3 regions of the Shinella oryzae genome follow, and region 3 is predicted to be linked to each of the others. Evidence: predicted binding sites of a transcription regulator. Region 3 holds the regulator's gene; each other region holds the start of a gene.
The links. Region 3 encodes LexA, which represses DNA repair genes until DNA is damaged. Its sites were predicted from a motif close to TGTTCNNNNTGTGTTCNG; they were not measured.
Positions count from the first base shown of each region.

Region 1: a site for LexA is predicted at 3,415-3,432, ahead of K6301_RS24400 (ImuA family protein). Genes of this name have one in related genera too.
Region 2: a site for LexA is predicted at 1,931-1,948, ahead of parE (DNA topoisomerase IV subunit B). Genes of this name have one in related genera too.

Region 1 is NZ_CP081988.1:1,767,306-1,772,992, reverse strand. Features, by position in the region: gene K6301_RS24410 (error-prone DNA polymerase) at 1-1,174, opposite strand, end outside; gene K6301_RS24405 (Y-family DNA polymerase) at 1,171-2,682, opposite strand; gene K6301_RS24400 (ImuA family protein) at 2,603-3,355, opposite strand; gene ligD (non-homologous end-joining DNA ligase) at 3,623-4,675, shown strand; gene K6301_RS24390 (SOS response-associated peptidase family protein) at 4,734-5,507, shown strand; gene ada (bifunctional DNA-binding transcriptional regulator/O6-methylguanine-DNA methyltransferase Ada) at 5,591-5,687, opposite strand, start outside.
Region 2 is NZ_CP081987.1:1,480,503-1,486,189, forward strand. Features, by position in the region: gene tpiA (triose-phosphate isomerase) at 1-764, opposite strand, end outside; gene K6301_RS07395 (alpha/beta hydrolase) at 861-1,745, opposite strand; gene parE (DNA topoisomerase IV subunit B) at 1,953-4,010, shown strand; gene K6301_RS07405 (hypothetical protein) at 4,080-4,508, shown strand; gene K6301_RS07410 (DUF2336 domain-containing protein) at 4,541-5,668, opposite strand.
Region 3 is NZ_CP081987.1:1,306,595-1,312,281, reverse strand. Features, by position in the region: gene moaC (cyclic pyranopterin monophosphate synthase MoaC) at 1-290, shown strand, start outside; gene K6301_RS06560 (molybdopterin molybdotransferase MoeA) at 290-1,513, shown strand; gene lexA (transcriptional repressor LexA) at 1,607-2,329, shown strand; gene K6301_RS06550 (ComEC/Rec2 family competence protein) at 2,522-5,041, opposite strand; gene gltA (citrate synthase) at 5,348-5,687, shown strand, end outside.

The sequences.
Region 1 (5,687 bases), on a different replicon from region 3:
TCTTATAGATCCACTGGATGACCTCCTCGCGCCGTTCGTGCTCGAAGTCGACATCGATGTCCGGCGGCTCGTCTCTTTCCTGGCTGACGAAACGCTCGAAGAGGAGATCATTGGTTGAGGGGTCGATCGACGTTATGCCAAGGATATAGCAGACAGCGCTGTTGGCCGCCGATCCCCGGCCCTGACAGAGAATGCCCTGGCTTCTGGCAAAGCGCACGATCGAAAACACGGTCAGGAAATACGGGGCGTATTTCATCGTGCGGATGAGATCGAGCTCGTGTCGAACGGTCTTTAGAACATCCGGTGGCAGGCCTTCCGGATAACGATCGGGCGCGCATTCCCAGACATAATGCTCGAGCGACGCCTGGGCATCCTTGCCCGGCACGATGGCTTCCTCCGGGTATTGGTAGGTCAGCTCCTCAAGCGAGAATTTGCAGCGACGCACGATTTCCAGGGTTCGCGCCAAGGCCTCGCGATATTGCGGAAATAGCCGCTCCATCTCCTCCGGTGGCTTCAGATAACGATCCGCATGCCTCTCCCGCTCGAAACCGACATCGTCGATCGTGGTGTTGTGCCTGATGCAGGTGACGATGTCCTGCAATTGCCGGCGGCCCGGCTCATGAAACAGCACGTCATTGGTGACGACGGTTTTGACTTTGAACCGGCTCGCCATATTGGACATCTCATGCAGGCGCAACTGGTCGTTCGGTCGCCGGCGCAGACAGAGCGACACGTAAGCGCGATCGCCAAACAGCTCAGCCATTTTTCGGAGCTGCGCGGCACAGGTGGCATCCGGCAGATCCGGCACCAGAATGCCGATCATGCCCTCGGAGTAAGCGACGATATCGTCCCAATGCAGGATACAGTTATTCTTGCCGCCGCGCGATTTGCCGAGCGTAATGAGGCGCGTCAGGCGCGAATAGGCAGGGCGATCCATCGGATAGACAAGCAACGACATGCCATCCGCCAGATCGAGACGACAGCCAACAACCAGGCGCAGACCGGTGGCGCGGGATGCTTCCAGCGCCCGGACGATGCCTGCCAGCGAATTCCGATCGACGACGCCGAGCGCCTCGATCCCCAGGATCTTGGCGGTCTCGAACAGCTCCTGCGCTGAAGATGCGCCACGCAGAAAGGAGAAGTGCGTCGTGACCTGCAGCTCGGCGTAGCTCATGCGAAGATCCCGTGCATGTACCATTGCCGGTCGCCTGTCTCGGGATCGACGCCGTCACCCGAACGAAAAATCCAGAAGCGCTCGCCCGCCTGGTTCTCAATGACGTAATAATCTCGGACAGCGTCGAACTCGCTGTCGCGCATCCACCACTCCCCGAATATGCGTTCCGGTCCATCGGCCCGCACCACATTGTGCCGACGGCCGCGCCATGTGATGCTACGTGGCGGGTAATCGGGCATCAAAGCGATCGCCGAGATAGCATCGGGCCGGTGGAGCAGCCGCACAGGCCGTTGCCAGTGATGCGTCCAGATCGCGCCGACCGGCTCGGAGGTGGCGGCGACACGTCGCACGCTGCGCTCAGGCACATCCGATGCGACGGGCGCCAGGCGGTAGACCCGCTGGCCCCGGTTTCCAAGGACATCGATAAGGGGCGTGATGTCCGTCGTCTCATCCGCAACCAATGGGGACGAACGCTGTTCCTCGTCCAGTGTCTCGGACATGACGGCGGCGAGCGTCAGCTTCTCGATGCCAAAGCCCGGCTCGATCTTTTCCGTTCTGTCCCGAAACAGCTTGGTCAACCATGCGACATCGCGGGCGGGCTTGGCGGTGCCTGCGCGAATGGCCTGCCTGGTACCGTCGACCTTGTCGACGATCAGGTCCGTGCGGCGCACGCCGAGGCCGCGTCGCTGGAGTTCTCCGACAAGCTGAGTGACCAGCCTTCCAACATATTTGTTGATCGTCTCAGCCGCACCGATAGGCTCGGCGAACGACCGCGAGACTTCGATCCATTCTGGCGCCCGCACGGGCTCGATCGGTTCGGACATGCGGCCAAACATCTGGTCGAGGCGGCGACCGATCTCGGGGCCGAAGCGCAGCGCCAGCGGTGCGCGGGCCGTATTCGCCAGTTCACCGATCGTCTGGAAGCCCAGCGTCCTCAGATCAGCGACGATCTTCTCCGGAAGCCGCAGCAGCGAAAGCGGAAGCTTCTCGACGGCGCGCACCGTGCCGCCCTTTGGGACGATAACGGTCTCCCTGTTGATCGCCCGCGCGCAGGCATGGGCCGCGCCCCAGGTGTCGGCAACGGCGACGCGGGCACTGAGCTTCTTTGCCCGGCACTGGTTGGCTATTTTTGTCACCATCGGCAGCTCGCCGCCCTGCAGATGGTCGGCGCCCTCGGTATCCATGACGATGCCATCGATCCCGTCGACGGCGACGATCGGCGAATAGACGGTCAATGCCCAAAGGGTGATCCGTTGCAGCGCTGCGGCGTCGGCCGAAGCGTCAGCCTCAACCATCATCAAGTCGCGGAAGATCGCTTGGGCTTTCGCAGCCGGCATTCCTGGCCTCACCCCCGCCTTCCGGGCCGCCGCGTCGGCGGCAGAGACCCATCGCTTCGACCCTGACCTGGCAATCACGGCAATGGCCTGCTCAGGCGGAATGGAGGGATCGGCCCGACGAATGCGATCCGTCGGCAGATCCGGAAGATAGATGGATACGACCCTGGTCATCACACGCTCTCACGAGAAACTCAGCACACTCACCCGCTTTCACGCGCATCAATTCGAGAAACCATTGAGGTCTGCCTACCCCCGGTACCGGCAGCTCCTCGGACGGCATGACGCTGACACGCCATCTTGTGGTCGAAGCCGTCGGCTGTCCAAAATCATTCGCCTCCGTTTGTCGTCTCCAGCGCCGAACGGCGATGGCCATGGTTCCGGTCTTTTCGGCGACAAGCTGGAGACGTCGCGACGCCGTCATCGGCAGCCGCACCAGTTCGCCGACGACCACGCCGAGGCCTCCAAATGAGAGGCACTCCTCCATGCTCGACAGGACGTCCTCCTCTTTGTCCCCCTCGACGAACACGACACGGTCCGGATGAAGGCCAACCTGGGTCAGAGCAGGCATGAAAAGGTCGGGTCTCGTCAGGCACCACGCCACCTGCCCCTTTGTCCGGGCGGCTATTCCGGCAACGAAAAGCGCGGCCGCCGCGCCATCGACCGTACCCGAACCCCCACCCGCGAACTCATGCAGCGCCCCATAGGCTAGACCCCCGCCAGGCAGGGCCGCATCGATCTCGGGGACACCGAAGGGCAGACAGCCGGCGCGTCTGTCCGACACGCCCTCCATTGCGGCGATGCGATCTCGCAAGCCGCAGATCACCCTCTGGCGGGCAGCGGTCATCGTTCACGGCTCCCTTCAAGGTCGTGTTGGCGGTTTCGACGTCATGTCGCGCGGCTATCTGTTCATTGTTTGTTCTTACGGCAGTCAAGAGTCAAGCGAGGAATATTATCCCAGCATTAGCGATCCTGAAGATTCGAAGAGGAATCAAGGGTGTACGGGAAAAAGAATTTTGCAGGCCTTCGGATGATGGTGCACGCGCTCGGTGAATAGCGGGGATGAATGCACGGCGTGGCAATGTTTTTAAGAGTTTTGTGCTGAACTCTCCCAATGACGAAGCCCCCGAGATCAAAACCGCTCCTTCGTGATACCGAAGCCCCGATCCGCTCAAAGCCGCGGCGGAAGCGCAATCCGGCACAGCCACAGCTTCTGTTCGATCCGATGCCTGACCGCGTCGAGCCGGCGCTCGCTGAGCTGAAGGCGCATCCGCCCAACGGTGATCAGTGGAGCTGGGAGCTGAAGTGGGATGGCTACCGGCTGACCGTTCATATTGAGCCGACAGGCGTCCGCATCCTCACCCGCGGCGGCCACGACTGGACACATCGGTTTCCTGATATCGCAGAGGCTGCCCGGGGGCTTGGGCCCGCGACAATGATCATCGATGGCGAGGCGGTGGTGCTTGATGAGGAAGGGCGGCCGGACTTCGGGCTGCTGCAGAAATCGTTGGGCGCTTCCGGCAAAGCCGCTGGCCGTCGTGCGTCTGATGCCATCCTCTACGCCTTCGATCTTATCTACCTCGATGGTCACGATTTACGCAGCGTCGAGTACCGATCGCGCCGCCATCTTCTTGAGGACACGCTGAACGGCAAAGATGGCGCCATCCGCCTGTCGGAAACCATCGATGCCGACGCAAACGTCCTCCTCGAACATGTGTGCGGCCTTGGCCTCGAAGGCATCGTCGGCAAGCACCTCGATCAGCCCTATCGTTCGGGCCGCACCGGCGACTGGGTCAAGGTGAAATGCGTGCAAAGCGAAGCGTTCATGGTTATCGGCTATGAGCCATCCACCGCATCGCCGGGCGGCTTCGCATCGCTGGTGCTTGCCGCCTATCGTGGCGACCAGTTCGTCCATGTCGGGAACGTCGGCACAGGCTTCAAAGAAGCCGAGATGACCAGGTTGCGCAAGATGTTGGACAAGTTGCGCTGGAAGCGAAAGCAGCCGCCAGTTCCCTATGCCGGAAAGGCAGACATCGTCTGGGTCGCGCCGACCTTGATCGCCGAGATCGAGCTCCGCGCCTGGACCGGAGACCGCAAATTGCGGCATGCTTCCTACAAGGGCTTGCGGGAACGGCAAGACAATGCCGACGTTTACAAGCTCGATTAGTGAAGCAGGCAGGATGCGGTGACGAACTGCCTTCGGTGGAAGCGGAGGAATTGCTGCCATGTGCAACCTTTATCGCATGGAAGACAAGGACTGGGTCTCGAAATGGGCCCAGGATGCTGAGAGCCTGATCAACCTAATGCCGGCCTACCAGATGAACCCCGACCAGATGGGGCCGATCGTCCGCAACACTGCCGATGGCAAGAAGCAGCTTGTGCATGCGCGATGGGGCCTGCCCTCGCCGATCTTCGTCCAGAAGAAGGCCGCCGAAGCTCGAGCGGATAGACTGAAGGCCAAGGGCAAAGCCGTCGATATCAACGAACTCATTCGCACGGAGCCGGACCGTGGTGTGACCAATGTGCGAAAGCTCAACCTGCCTCACTGGACGCGGTGGTTCGGCGTCGAGCACAGGTGTCTTGTCCCGGTCACAAGCTTCGCCGAGCCGGATCCCGCGAGCAAACAGGACGGTGGCAATGTGCCCAATGCATGGTTTGCGCGCGACGAGGCAAAATCGCTGATGTTCTTCGCCGGTATCCACGTGCCGCAATGGAAAAGCGTCCGCAAGGTGAAGGATGGAATGACCACGGACGATCTCTATGGCTTCCTGACCACGGATCCGAACGATCTTGTGAAGCCAATCCACGAAAAGGCCATGCCTGTTCTGCTGCTGACGAAAGAGGAAACCGACGTCTGGATGCGAGCACCTTGGGAGGAAGCAAAGCAACTCGCCCGCCCACTACCAAACGATGCGCTCATCATCCTGTCACGTGAGCCCTACGGATCTTCAATCGTATCGAAATCTGGCGAGCCGGTGGAGCAAGACGGTCTGGTGTAACCGATTAGCCGTTTCGCTCGGCAGCAGCACTCCACAATCGGGTCAACCACCGCGGCGCAGTTGTGCGAGAACATGATTTCAATTTAATGTCGTCCCTCTCTTCGCAGCAGCTCAGCCTTCCGCTCGATTCCCCAGGTATAGCGGAATGACGCTCCATCTTTTCTCACAACACGGTGGCAG
Region 2 (5,687 bases), 170 kb from region 3:
GTCAGCGCTTCATAGGCGCGGTAGATGGCGAGGAAATCGTCCGATTTCAAGCTCGCTCCGCCGATCAGCGCGCCGTCGACATTGGCGACGCCCATCAATTCCTTCGCATTGCCCGGCTTGACGGAACCGCCGTAGAGAATGCGCATCTTGGCGCCCTCACCTCCAAAGCGCGCCGAAAGTTCCGCACGCATGAAGGCATGCGCCTCTTCCACGTCCTTGGCCGTCGGTGTCAGCCCCGTGCCGATCGCCCAGACCGGCTCGTAGGCGATGACGGTGTTCTGCGCCGTCGCGCCATCCGGCACCGAGGCTGCCAGCTGGCTTTTCAGCACGTCCAGCGTCTTGCCCGCCTTGCGCTCCTCGCCCGTCTCGCCGATGCAGACGATGGCGACGAGGTCGTTTTCATGGGCGATTTCCGCCTTGGTGCGCACCAGCGCATCGCTTTCCTTGTGGTCGGTGCGGCGCTCGGAATGGCCGACGATCACATGGGTGCCGAAGCAGTCGGCGATCATCTCGGCGGAAATGTCGCCGGTATGCGCGCCGGAGGCCTTGTCATGGCAGTCCTGCGCGCCGATCAGGAGCGGGCTGTCGTCGCAAAGCGCCGTCGCCACGTAAAGAAGGGTCGCCGGCGGGCAGATCAGCGTCTCCACCTTTTCGGAAAGCGGCCCCTTCACGCCTTCGGCCATCGCCTTGATCTGGTCGAGCGATGCGCGCGTGCCGTTCATCTTCCAGTTCCCGGCGACGAGCGGTGTTACATCCGGTGTCATGAGGCCTCCCTGTCCTTGAATTCTCGGGTCGCATGGGGCGTAGCAAATCGGCGCGGCCAAGGAAAGGCATGGCGAGCCTTCGCCCCCTATCCCGCTTCAGCGCGCCAGCAGGAAATTCAGCGTCTCGCGCCAGTCGGTCATGCGCACGGGCGTGCCGTGGCCGCCGGTCTGGAACAGCACGAAGCGGGTGGGAATGCCGGCCTTGCGCAGCTTGCGGAACACCGCGATCTGGTCGTTGGCCGCATAGACCTTGTCGCTGTCGCCATGGGTGAAATAGACCGGCAGCTTGGCCTTGAAGGCCGGCGTCCTGGCATAGTCGCCATCCGCCGCCCCGCCCATCAGCACCATGCCGGACAGGCTTTTCACCGCCGTGGCGTCGCGCACCACACGCGCACAGATGAAACTGCCCATCGACGCGCAGGCGAGGATGACGGGCGCATCGGGCGAAAGCGCCTTGGCCCGCAGGATCAGGCCGGAAATGCGCGCAGCACCCGCATCGTCGAACGACGGCACGCTCGGCGCGTAATAGACGCCGCCGTTCTGCGCCGCGAGGTTCTTCAGGCGGTTGAAGTTGCCGCCGAAGGTCCAGTCGTTGTTGCCGAGGCGCCGGTCGCCGCCGCGGCCGTGGATGAAGATCACGGTGAAGGCCGCGCCCTCGCCCTTGCCGGTCATGGCGACGTCGAGCTTGCCGGCCGGCGTGTCTACCGTCAGCGCCTGCGTCGCCTTCTTCACCGCCGTCGAGACATAGGTGGATTTCACGCGCCGCTCCGGCACCTGGTCGCGCCCGTTGATGTCGCGCATCTCCTCGTAATCGACAACGCGCAGCGCCCCGTCGTCGGCCGTCTCGACCACGGTGCCGTAGGCGAACAGCTCGTCCTTCCACGGCTTGAGCGTGAGTGCCGACGCCTGATGGGCGGCCAGGCCGGTGAAAACGGCGGCCAGAACGAACCGGCGAAGGCAATCAACTGTGGACTGAGCCATGAACACGCACTCCCTTGGGGTGGCGATACTTGCCATTCGTCCGGATGCAAAGCAATCCTCGTGGCGCGGCGGTGCAGCCGGCGTTCGCGAAAACCCGCAGAATCTGGCAGAGTCGCAAGTGATTCGCCGCCCACCTCATTCCGCCACGCCGCGCTCCGCAGGGAGCGACGGCTGAAAGCGGCAGACGGAACAAACTCTGAACGGCCCATGCAAGACGACAGCAACGACCTTTTCGCCAGCCTGCAATCCCAGCCCGCCCCCGAACCCGTGGCGCGGGAGGAAAAGCCCGTGCCGCGCGCCGCCGCCGCGCCGGTTCCGGCGCCTCCGGCTGCCGGCGGCGATTACGACGCCTCGGCGATCCGCGTGCTGGAAGGGCTGGAGCCCGTGCGCATGCGTCCCGGCATGTATATCGGCGGCACGGACGAAAAGGCGCTGCACCACCTCTTCGCCGAAGTCATCGACAACTCGATGGACGAGGCCGTCGCGGGACACGCCAACTTCATCGAGGTCAATCTCGATGCCGAAGGCTTCCTGACCGTTACCGACAACGGCCGCGGCATTCCGGTCGAGAACCACCCGCAGATGCCGGGCAAGTCGACGCTCGAAGTCATCCTCACCGTGCTGCATGCCGGCGGCAAGTTCGACGGCAAGGCCTATGAGACATCGGGCGGCCTGCACGGCGTCGGCGTGTCGGTCGTCAACGCGCTGTCGGATCATCTCGAGGTCGAGGTCGCCCGCAACAAGAAGCTCTATCGCCAGCGCTTTTCGCGCGGCAAACCCGTCGGCGGGCTGGAAGAGCTCGGCGACGTGCACAACCGCCGCGGCACGAAGGTCCGCTTCCATCCGGATCCGGAGATTTTCGGCGCGCATGCCCGCTTCGATCCCGGCCGCGTCTTCCGCATGGCGCGCTCCAAGGCCTATCTCTTCGGCGGCGTCGAAATCCGCTGGAGCTGCGATCCGGCCCTCCTGCCCGAGGGATCCGAGACGCCCGAAAAGGCAGTGTTCCACTTCCCCGGCGGCCTGAAGGACTATCTGCAGGCCACACTCGGCAAGGACTACACCGTCACGCGCGAAATCTTCGCCGGCAAGAGCGAGAAGTCGGGCGGCCACGGCTCGCTGGAATGGGCCGTCACCTGGTATGGCGGCGATTCGCTCATCCACTCCTATTGCAACACCATCCCGACGGCCGACGGCGGCACGCACGAGGCGGGCCTGCGCATCGCGCTCACCAAGGGCCTGAAGAACTATGCCGAGCTGACCCAGAACAAGCGCGCCAGGGACATCACCACCGACGACGTGATGATCTCGGCGGTCGGCATGCTCTCCGTCTTCATCCGCGAGCCGGAATTCGTCGGCCAGACCAAGGACAAGCTCGCGACCGTCGAGGCGCAGCGCATCGTGGAAAACGCGTTGCGCGACCCCTTCGACCACTACCTCGCCGACAACCCCGCCGAAGCCGCCAAGCTGCTCGACTGGGTCATCGAGCGCGCCGAAGAGCGCATGCGCCGCCGCAAGGAAAAGGAAGTCTCGCGCAAGACGGCCGTGCGCAAGCTGCGCCTGCCGGGCAAGCTCGCCGACTGCTCGCAGAATTCCGCCGAGGGCGCGGAGCTCTTCATCGTCGAGGGCGATTCGGCCGGCGGCTCGGCCAAGCAGGCGCGAAACCGCGCCAACCAGGCCATCCTGCCGCTGCGTGGAAAAATCCTCAACGTCGCCAGCGCCGGCCGCGAAAAGCTCGGCGCCAACCAGCAGATTTCCGATCTGGTGCAGGCGCTCGGCTGCGGCACGCGCTCGAAATACCGCGACGAGGACTTGCGCTACGACCGCGTCATCGTCATGACCGATGCCGATGTCGACGGCGCGCATATCGCCTCGCTGCTCATCACCTTCTTCTATCAGGAGATGCCGGACCTGATCCGTGGCGGTCACCTCTATCTCGCCGTCCCGCCGCTCTACCGCCTCACCCAGGGCGGCAAGACGCTCTATGCCCGCGACGATGCGCACCGCGAGGAGCTGATGCGCACCGAATTCAACGGGCGCGGCAAGGTCGAGATCGGCCGCTTCAAGGGTCTGGGCGAAATGCTGCCGGCGCAGCTCAAGGAAACGACGATGGATCCGAAGAAGCGCACGCTTCTCAAGGTTGCCATCGACGACGTCGATTTCGAGGGCACCCGCACCGCCGTGGACGACCTGATGGGCACGAAGCCGGAGGCGCGTTTCCGCTTCATCCAGGAGCGCGCGGTCTTTGCCGACAACCTCGATATCTGAGGAAGAAATGCCTTACTTTCGCGCCATTGCCGGCCTCTAACCGGCGGCATCGATCCCGGAGAATCGGCCATGAAAGCTGCGCTCATCGTCATGACGCTCATGGGCTGCGACGACAGCGCGACCCAGTGCCACTATATCGACACGGTCGACCGCTCCTGGCAGACGGTCGCGCTGTGCGATGCGCAGGCGGAAACCTATATCAACCGCCATCAGGACAAGAATTATCCCGTTATCGTGGCGGTCTGTGAAACCGCCAGCGACCGCATGACGGCGGAGGTCACGCCGACGCCCGATCCCGCGCCCGCCGACACGACCGGTGAGACCCCGCTGCCATTGCCGGCAGAAACGGTCGAGGCCCGTCAGGGCCTTGCGGCGCGCACGCTGGGTTTCCTGAAGAAAGCCATTCCGGACCGCCAGTCGCTGAAGGCTGCCGTCACCACGCCGATCCGCTATGCCGAGGACGGCTATTCCTGGGTCGCCAAGCGCTTCGCCGACTGATTACAGAACCACGGACGGCCAGGCGTTTGCCTTCACGCCGCCTCGCGCGTGGCGATCAGCGCATAGCTGCGCGCCGTCTGGCGCTGTTCGGCAATGGCAAGGCGCTCGACCAGTTCGAGCATCGCCTGGCAGGCGGCGTTGCCCATGGCGCGGCTGCGCGCCAGAAGCATTTCCGAAACGGAGTGCAGCCCGTCCCCGCCCTTGGCCTCGCGCCGCCACAGCATCGTCGCCTCGGCAAAGAGCGCGCTGATATCGACGCCGAGCCCGGTGGTTTCGTAGAGCGCCCGCACGGCCGCCTCGCGACCGTCCGACAGGATGGAGCGAACCCGCCGCTCCTCCTGCCCCGAAAGGTTCGCGATGGCGGCGACGAAGAATTCCGCGCGGCCGGTGCACAGCGCGTGCATCAGGAAGACCGGCGTCAGGCGGCCCGTCACGCGAAGATGCTCGACCAGCGCCGGCATTTCCGTGGGGGCTACGTCCGCCACCATGCCGATCGTCGCGACGTCGCAGGCTTCACGCGTGATGCGCTCAACCCGGCCCGTGCCCACCGCCGCCTGGATGAGGCCGAAGCCGGCCAGCGCCGTTCCGACCTTCTCCACCAGCGCATGGCGGGCATCGCTCGGCAGGTCCTCGCGGTCGAGCAGCAGCGCGCGGATATCCGCGTCATGGCCCAGCCGCTCGGCAATGCGCGCCAGGCTGCGGCGCGACAGCATGGCGCCCTCGTTTTCCAGCAGCGCCAGCACGTCCTCCACATCCCCCACCTCGGCAAGGGCAGCGGACACCGCCCGCGAGACATAGCTGCGGTTGGCAATCAGCATGCGCGTCACGTCGCTGCCCTTGGCGGCAAGATCGACCAGGTCGGCATCCGTCAGCAGGCACGAACACAGGATGATATGGGCGGCGATCTCGGGCTGGTCTTCGGCCAGCGGCAGAATGACCGCGCGCGGCGCGTCCGCGCAAGAGGCAAGCGCTTCGGCCAGGGCCAGCCGCACCTTGGGCGCGGGATCGTCGAGCAGGAAGATCATCGCCATCTCGGCGGCGCGACGGTCGTCGGGCGCGATGCGCGCCTTCGCATAGGCCCGCGCCAGAACGCTGGCCGCCTTCGCCCTGTCGGCTGCCCGCGCGGTCTCGATCCAACGGAGGAATGCATGAACGATCAATGGACGCCCCAAACGCCTG
Region 3 (5,687 bases):
CCGCCAAGCAGACGTCCAGCCTCATTCCGCTCTGCCACCCGCTGATGCTCAGCAAGGTTTCCGTGGAAATCCGCGAGGACCACGCCCTGCCCGGGCTGCGCATCGAGGCCATGGCCAAGCTCACCGGCCGCACCGGCGTGGAGATGGAGGCGCTGACCGCCGTCAGCGTCGCGTGCCTGACCATCTACGACATGGCAAAGGCGGTCGACCGCGAGATGGAAATCGGCGGCATTCGCCTCGTCGAAAAATCCGGCGGCCGTTCCGGCGACTACAAGCGCAGGGACGGCTGATGTCCCTTCTTCTCGTTGCCGACGCCCTCAACCGCCTGCTGTCCGCGGCCAAGCCGGTGAGGCGGACGGAAAGCGTCCCGCTCCACGACGCCGCTGGACGCGTGCTGGCCGACGATGTCGCCGCCCGCCTCACTCAGCCGCCTTTCGACAATTCGGCGATGGACGGTTATGCCGTCCGCCACGCCGACATCGCGGAGGTCGGATCGGTGCTCAGGGTCGCCGGCCTGTCCTCCGCCGGCCACGCTTTCGACGGCACGGCGGGCCCGGGGGAAGCGGTTCGTATCTTCACCGGTGCGCCGCTGCCGGCCTTCGCCGATACGGTCATCCTTCAGGAAGACACCGAGCTTCTGGAAGACGGCCGCATCCGCACGACGTTCCTCACGCCCAAGGGCCGCCATATCCGCCCGCGGGGGCAGGATTTCACCGACGGCGAGGTTGTGCTGAAGGCCGGCCAGGTGCTGGATGCCGGCCGGCTGACCGTTGCGGCGGCCATGAACCACCCGGACCTGCCCGTCTATTCGCGCCCGCGGGTCGCGATCCTTGCGACGGGCGACGAACTCGTGCCGCCGGGAGAGACGCCCGGTGCAAGCCAGATCATCGCCTCCAACAGCTTCGGCGTCGCGGCCATCGCGCGCGAAGCCGGCGCAGAGGTGATCGATCTGGGCATCGTGAGAGACGACAAGCAGACCATATTGGATGCCGTGCGCCGGGCGCTGGAAATGGACATCGACGTGTTGGTGACGCTCGGCGGCGCATCCGTCGGCGATTTCGATCTCGTTCAGCCCGTGCTCGGCGAGGCCGGCATGGCACTCGATTTCTGGCGCATCGCCATGCGTCCTGGCAAGCCGCTGATGGTCGGCCGCCTCGGCGATATCCAGGTGATCGGCCTGCCCGGCAATCCCGTCTCCAGCCTTGTCTGCTCCTATCTCTATCTGGAACCGCTGGTCCGCAAACTCGCGCGCCTGCCCGCGATGAACCGGGTGCGCCCGGCCGCCGCCGCCGTGCCGCTCAAGCAGAACGACCGCCGGCAGGATTACATTCGTGCGCGACTCGTGCGCGGCCCGGACGGCGGTCTCCTCGTCACGCCTTTCGACAAGCAGGATTCGTCGATGATGAAGATCTTCGCCGAATCCGAAGGGTTGCTGATCCGCCCGCCGCATGCACCGGCAGAGGAGCCCGGCGCGCTCTGCGACGTCCTCGTTCTCAGGGAACCGGCGGCCTGAATGGTATTATTGTGCGCGCAGGCCCTTGCGGAACACATGTGGAACGGATAGTGTCTGTTCTGGATTTGTTTCACGATTCTCGTTGGAGAGGCCATGCTGACGCGCAAACAACAGGAACTGCTCCTGTTCATTCACGAGCGTATGAAGGAATCCGGCATTCCTCCGTCCTTCGACGAGATGAAGGATGCCTTGGATCTCGCCTCGAAGTCGGGCATCCACCGCCTCATCACGGCGCTTGAAGAACGAGGCTTCATCCGCCGCCTGCCGAATCGGGCCCGCGCGCTCGAGGTGATCAAGCTTCCGGAGGCCTATTCGCCAAGCCTCCAGCCGCGCCGCGGATTTTCGCCGTCGGTCATCGAAGGCAGCCTCGGCAAGCAGCCCCCCGCCGTGACGCCATCCAAGCCCGTGGCGCCACAGCCGACCATGTCGTCGTCTGTTTCCGTTCCGGTCATGGGCCGTATCGCCGCCGGCGTTCCGATCTCCGCCATCCAGAACAACACGCACGAGATCACCGTCCCGGCCGAAATGATCGGCAACGGCGATCACTATGCGCTCGAGGTGAAGGGCGATTCGATGATCGAGGCCGGCATTCTCGATGGCGACACGGTCATCATCCGCAACGCCAGCACCGCCAATCCCGGTGAAATCATCGTTGCTCTCGTCGACGACGAAGAGGCGACGCTGAAGCGCTTCCGCCGCAAGGGCGCGTCCATCGCGCTTGAAGCCGCGAACCCGGCCTACGAGACCCGGATCTTCGGGCCCGACCGGGTCAAGATCCAGGGCAAGCTCGTGGGGCTTATCCGCCGGTATCATTGAGACGCATTGGACAAGCATTATAGCGCGTGGTGAGCGTCTTGTCAGTTCAGGACCGCAGCTCGGGTATGATGGAGCTTGGCGGCTAAGGTCTCCCCTCGCTTCGCCCGGTGCTCTGCCGTTAGCGATAGCGTGCGGTCAGGTGGCTTTTTCTACGATCGCTGCAAATCGGGAAGCTTGGCCGCTCGGCTGACTTCATGGCAATTGAAGAGGCGAGCGATCGACCTCCTTGGTCTCAGTCTCTGCCGGCGGCGTTGCGGCTGCCGTTTCGAAAGTGTCGCTGCGCCAGTCATAGGTGCGATGCCTTGACCAGGCGCGCGCCAAGGTTTCCACGGCCGGCATGTCGGTCGCGCCGGCGAGGCTTGCGGTGGGATCGTCGATCGGCGGCGTGATTTCCAAAGCGCCCGTTCGGCGCAGATGACGTGCGGTCACAAGCCTCGCACCCGAGCGGCAGCTGTCGAGCCGCAGGGCGAAGGGTACGACGACGAGATCAGCCGTGTCGCAGGCCGTGCCCAGAAAGGCCGTATCCTCAAGGGTGACGATCGTCCAGCTGCTCGGCGAAACGGCAGCGCAGAAGGCCTTCGCCTCGCAGACGAAGGTATGCGCCTGTCGCGCTGCCGCGATAGCCTCCGTCATCGCGTCCTTCGCCTTCGTCCTGTCCGCCTTGCGGCGCGGTCGTTTCCTGTCGGTCCCGGCAGCGGCTTTCTCCGTCGCCGTCTCCGCCAGCAGCAGGTCGGCGGTCTTTCGCAGTTCCGGCTTGGTCAGGTCGCCGAGCCGCATCGCGCGACGCCATTGGTCGTAGATGAAACCCGGCGGCTTGGCGCGGTTCGTGGCAACCGCATCGCCGCGCAGGATCGCAACCAGACGCCCGTCTTCGGAGATGAGCAGTTCCGGTTTCCCGCGCGTGGACGGCCAAAGGGCCACCAGCGCACCGGCGACAATGAAGACCGTCCCGGCATGCCGCAGCCGCGTGCGCAGGATACAGAGCAGCCCCCCGCCGACACCGATCAGCAGGAAGGCGGACATGGGAATTTTACCGGTGACGATATCCCCGCCCTTCCAGCTCGAAACCCACGACGCCAGCGCGATCATCCATTCGATGCCCTTGCCCATGATGGCAAAGGGAACGGCATCCAGCCCGAAGGGCATGAGCAGGACGGCGATGAGGCCAAAGGGCATGACGATCGCGCTGATCGCCGGCATGGCCAGCAGGTTGCCGGCAAGCCCGTAGGCCGGCACGCGGTGAAAGTGGCCGATGGAGTAGATCAGCGTCGACAGGCTTCCGATCGCCGACGACAGCAGAAGTCCGCCGAAGAAGCGCCCGGCCACGCCGCCGGTCAAGCGCAACGCGCCGCCTTTGCCCTCCTTGCGCACGGGCCGCTCGCGCCACGCCGCATAACCGGCGACGAGGCCGAGCGTTGCGGCGTAGGACATCTGGAAGCCGGGATTGGTGATGGCGGAAGGCGTGACGGCGAGGATGATGATGGCCGACAGCGCCACATTGCGCATACTGATGGCGGAGCGGCCGAAGAGCACGGCGATCAGCATCACGCAGATCATGATCCATGACCGGACGGCCGAGATCGCGCCGCCCGACACGAGAATGTAAAGCGTGACCATGAGGAGTGCACCGCCCGCCGCGATCTTGCGCGTGGGAAATCGTTCGGCAAAGCCCGGTATGAGCGCCATCAGCATGCGCGCGCCGACAAGGAACGTGCCGGCCGCGAGCACCATGTTGAGACCGGAAATGGCCAGGACATGGGCGAGCCCGGCCTGGCGGAGCGCCTCCACCGTCTCCTCGCTGATCGCCCGCTGTTCCGCCGTCACCAGAGCCGCGGCGATCGCGCCGGCATCGCCCCCGATGCGTCCTCGGATATGCTCGGTCAGGTTGTTTCGCCATATCGCGATCCGCTGCGATATGCGGTAGCTCCACCCGGTCGGAGCGGTCTCGATTGCGACCGGCGCACTGTAGAAATAACCGACCGCGCCCGTGCCGGCGAAATATGCGTCGAAGGCGAAGTCGTTGAGGCCGGCCAGGGCCGGGCCCGAGGGTGGCCCAAGACGCGCCCGGCCCGATATGCCGTGGCCGATGGCGATGGGGTCGTGACGGCTTCGCGCCAGAAGCGTAACAACCTGCGGCGCGCGTTTCAGAGCCGGCTCGCGCGTCTTCTCCAGCGCGATGCGATACCGGATCGCGTTGCCCGCACCGCTTTCGCGCGCCAGCACCCGCCCTTCGATCACGGTCGTCACGGGCGTGTCGAGAATGACGGTATCGAGCCGTGCACTTTCGAGCGCTGCGAGAAGCATGCCGATCGGAACGAGGAACGCGCCACCCGCCAGGATCGCGCCCAAATCCTCGCGATGTCGAAGCCGCCAGGCGGGCACCGCGGTGGCGATGGCCCCTAGCACCATGGCATAAATCGGTGGATCGGCCTCGGCGGCAAACCAGAGAGCCGCGCCTATTCCAAGGAAGACCGGAACGAACAGGAAGAAGTGCCCGTGGCCGCGCTCCTCGACCAGCGCCTCCGACAGGCTTTCTCGGACGGCGCGGCGCGGCCGGAGCCAGACCAAAGCCTGACTGTACCACGGCGCGGATGTCCCAGCCGGCGCAGGAGCATCGTCGAACGCAGCGGGCACCGCGCCATCGCCTGGCCGGACATCCCACTTATAGGCCTTCGCGGCCCGCTCCCGCTCTGCGATCTCCGTTCCGGCCATGCGCCCGGCCTCACTGTCCCCGCCGCATCATGCAATCGATCGGCGCAACATTCAATCGAAAGTAGATGAAGCCGATGGTAAGGCAGCCAGAAAGGATGCGCCCTCCGCAATTTTCCGACCACCCTCAATAGTTGCTTGCAACTTCGCTCAAAGGGTAGATATTGCGTTGCCGGAAAGCCTGTTACCGCAATGCACAATTTGCCTTTCGTATCGCTTGGCAGGACATCGCAAATGGGCTAGCAAAACGGGCATGTTCGTGGCGCCGGTACAACCGGATGCCGCCATTCGAAACAACGGAGGATCGTTATGACAGGAAAAGGCGCGGACGTATCGGTCGGTGGCAAGACAATCGAGCTGCCGACGCGATCCGGGACGATCGGCCCCGATGTGATCGACATCGGCACGCTCTACAAGAACACGGGTACCTTCACCTACGATCCCGGCTTCACCTCCACGGCCTCGTGCGAATCGAAGATCACCTATATCGACGGCGATGAGGGCGTGCTGCTGCACCGCGGCTACCCGATCGAGCAGCTGGCGGAACACGGCGACTTCCTGGAAGTCTGCTATCTCCTGCTGTACGGCGATCTGCCGACGAAGGCCCAGAAGGACGACTTCGACCATCGCGTCACGCACCACACGATGG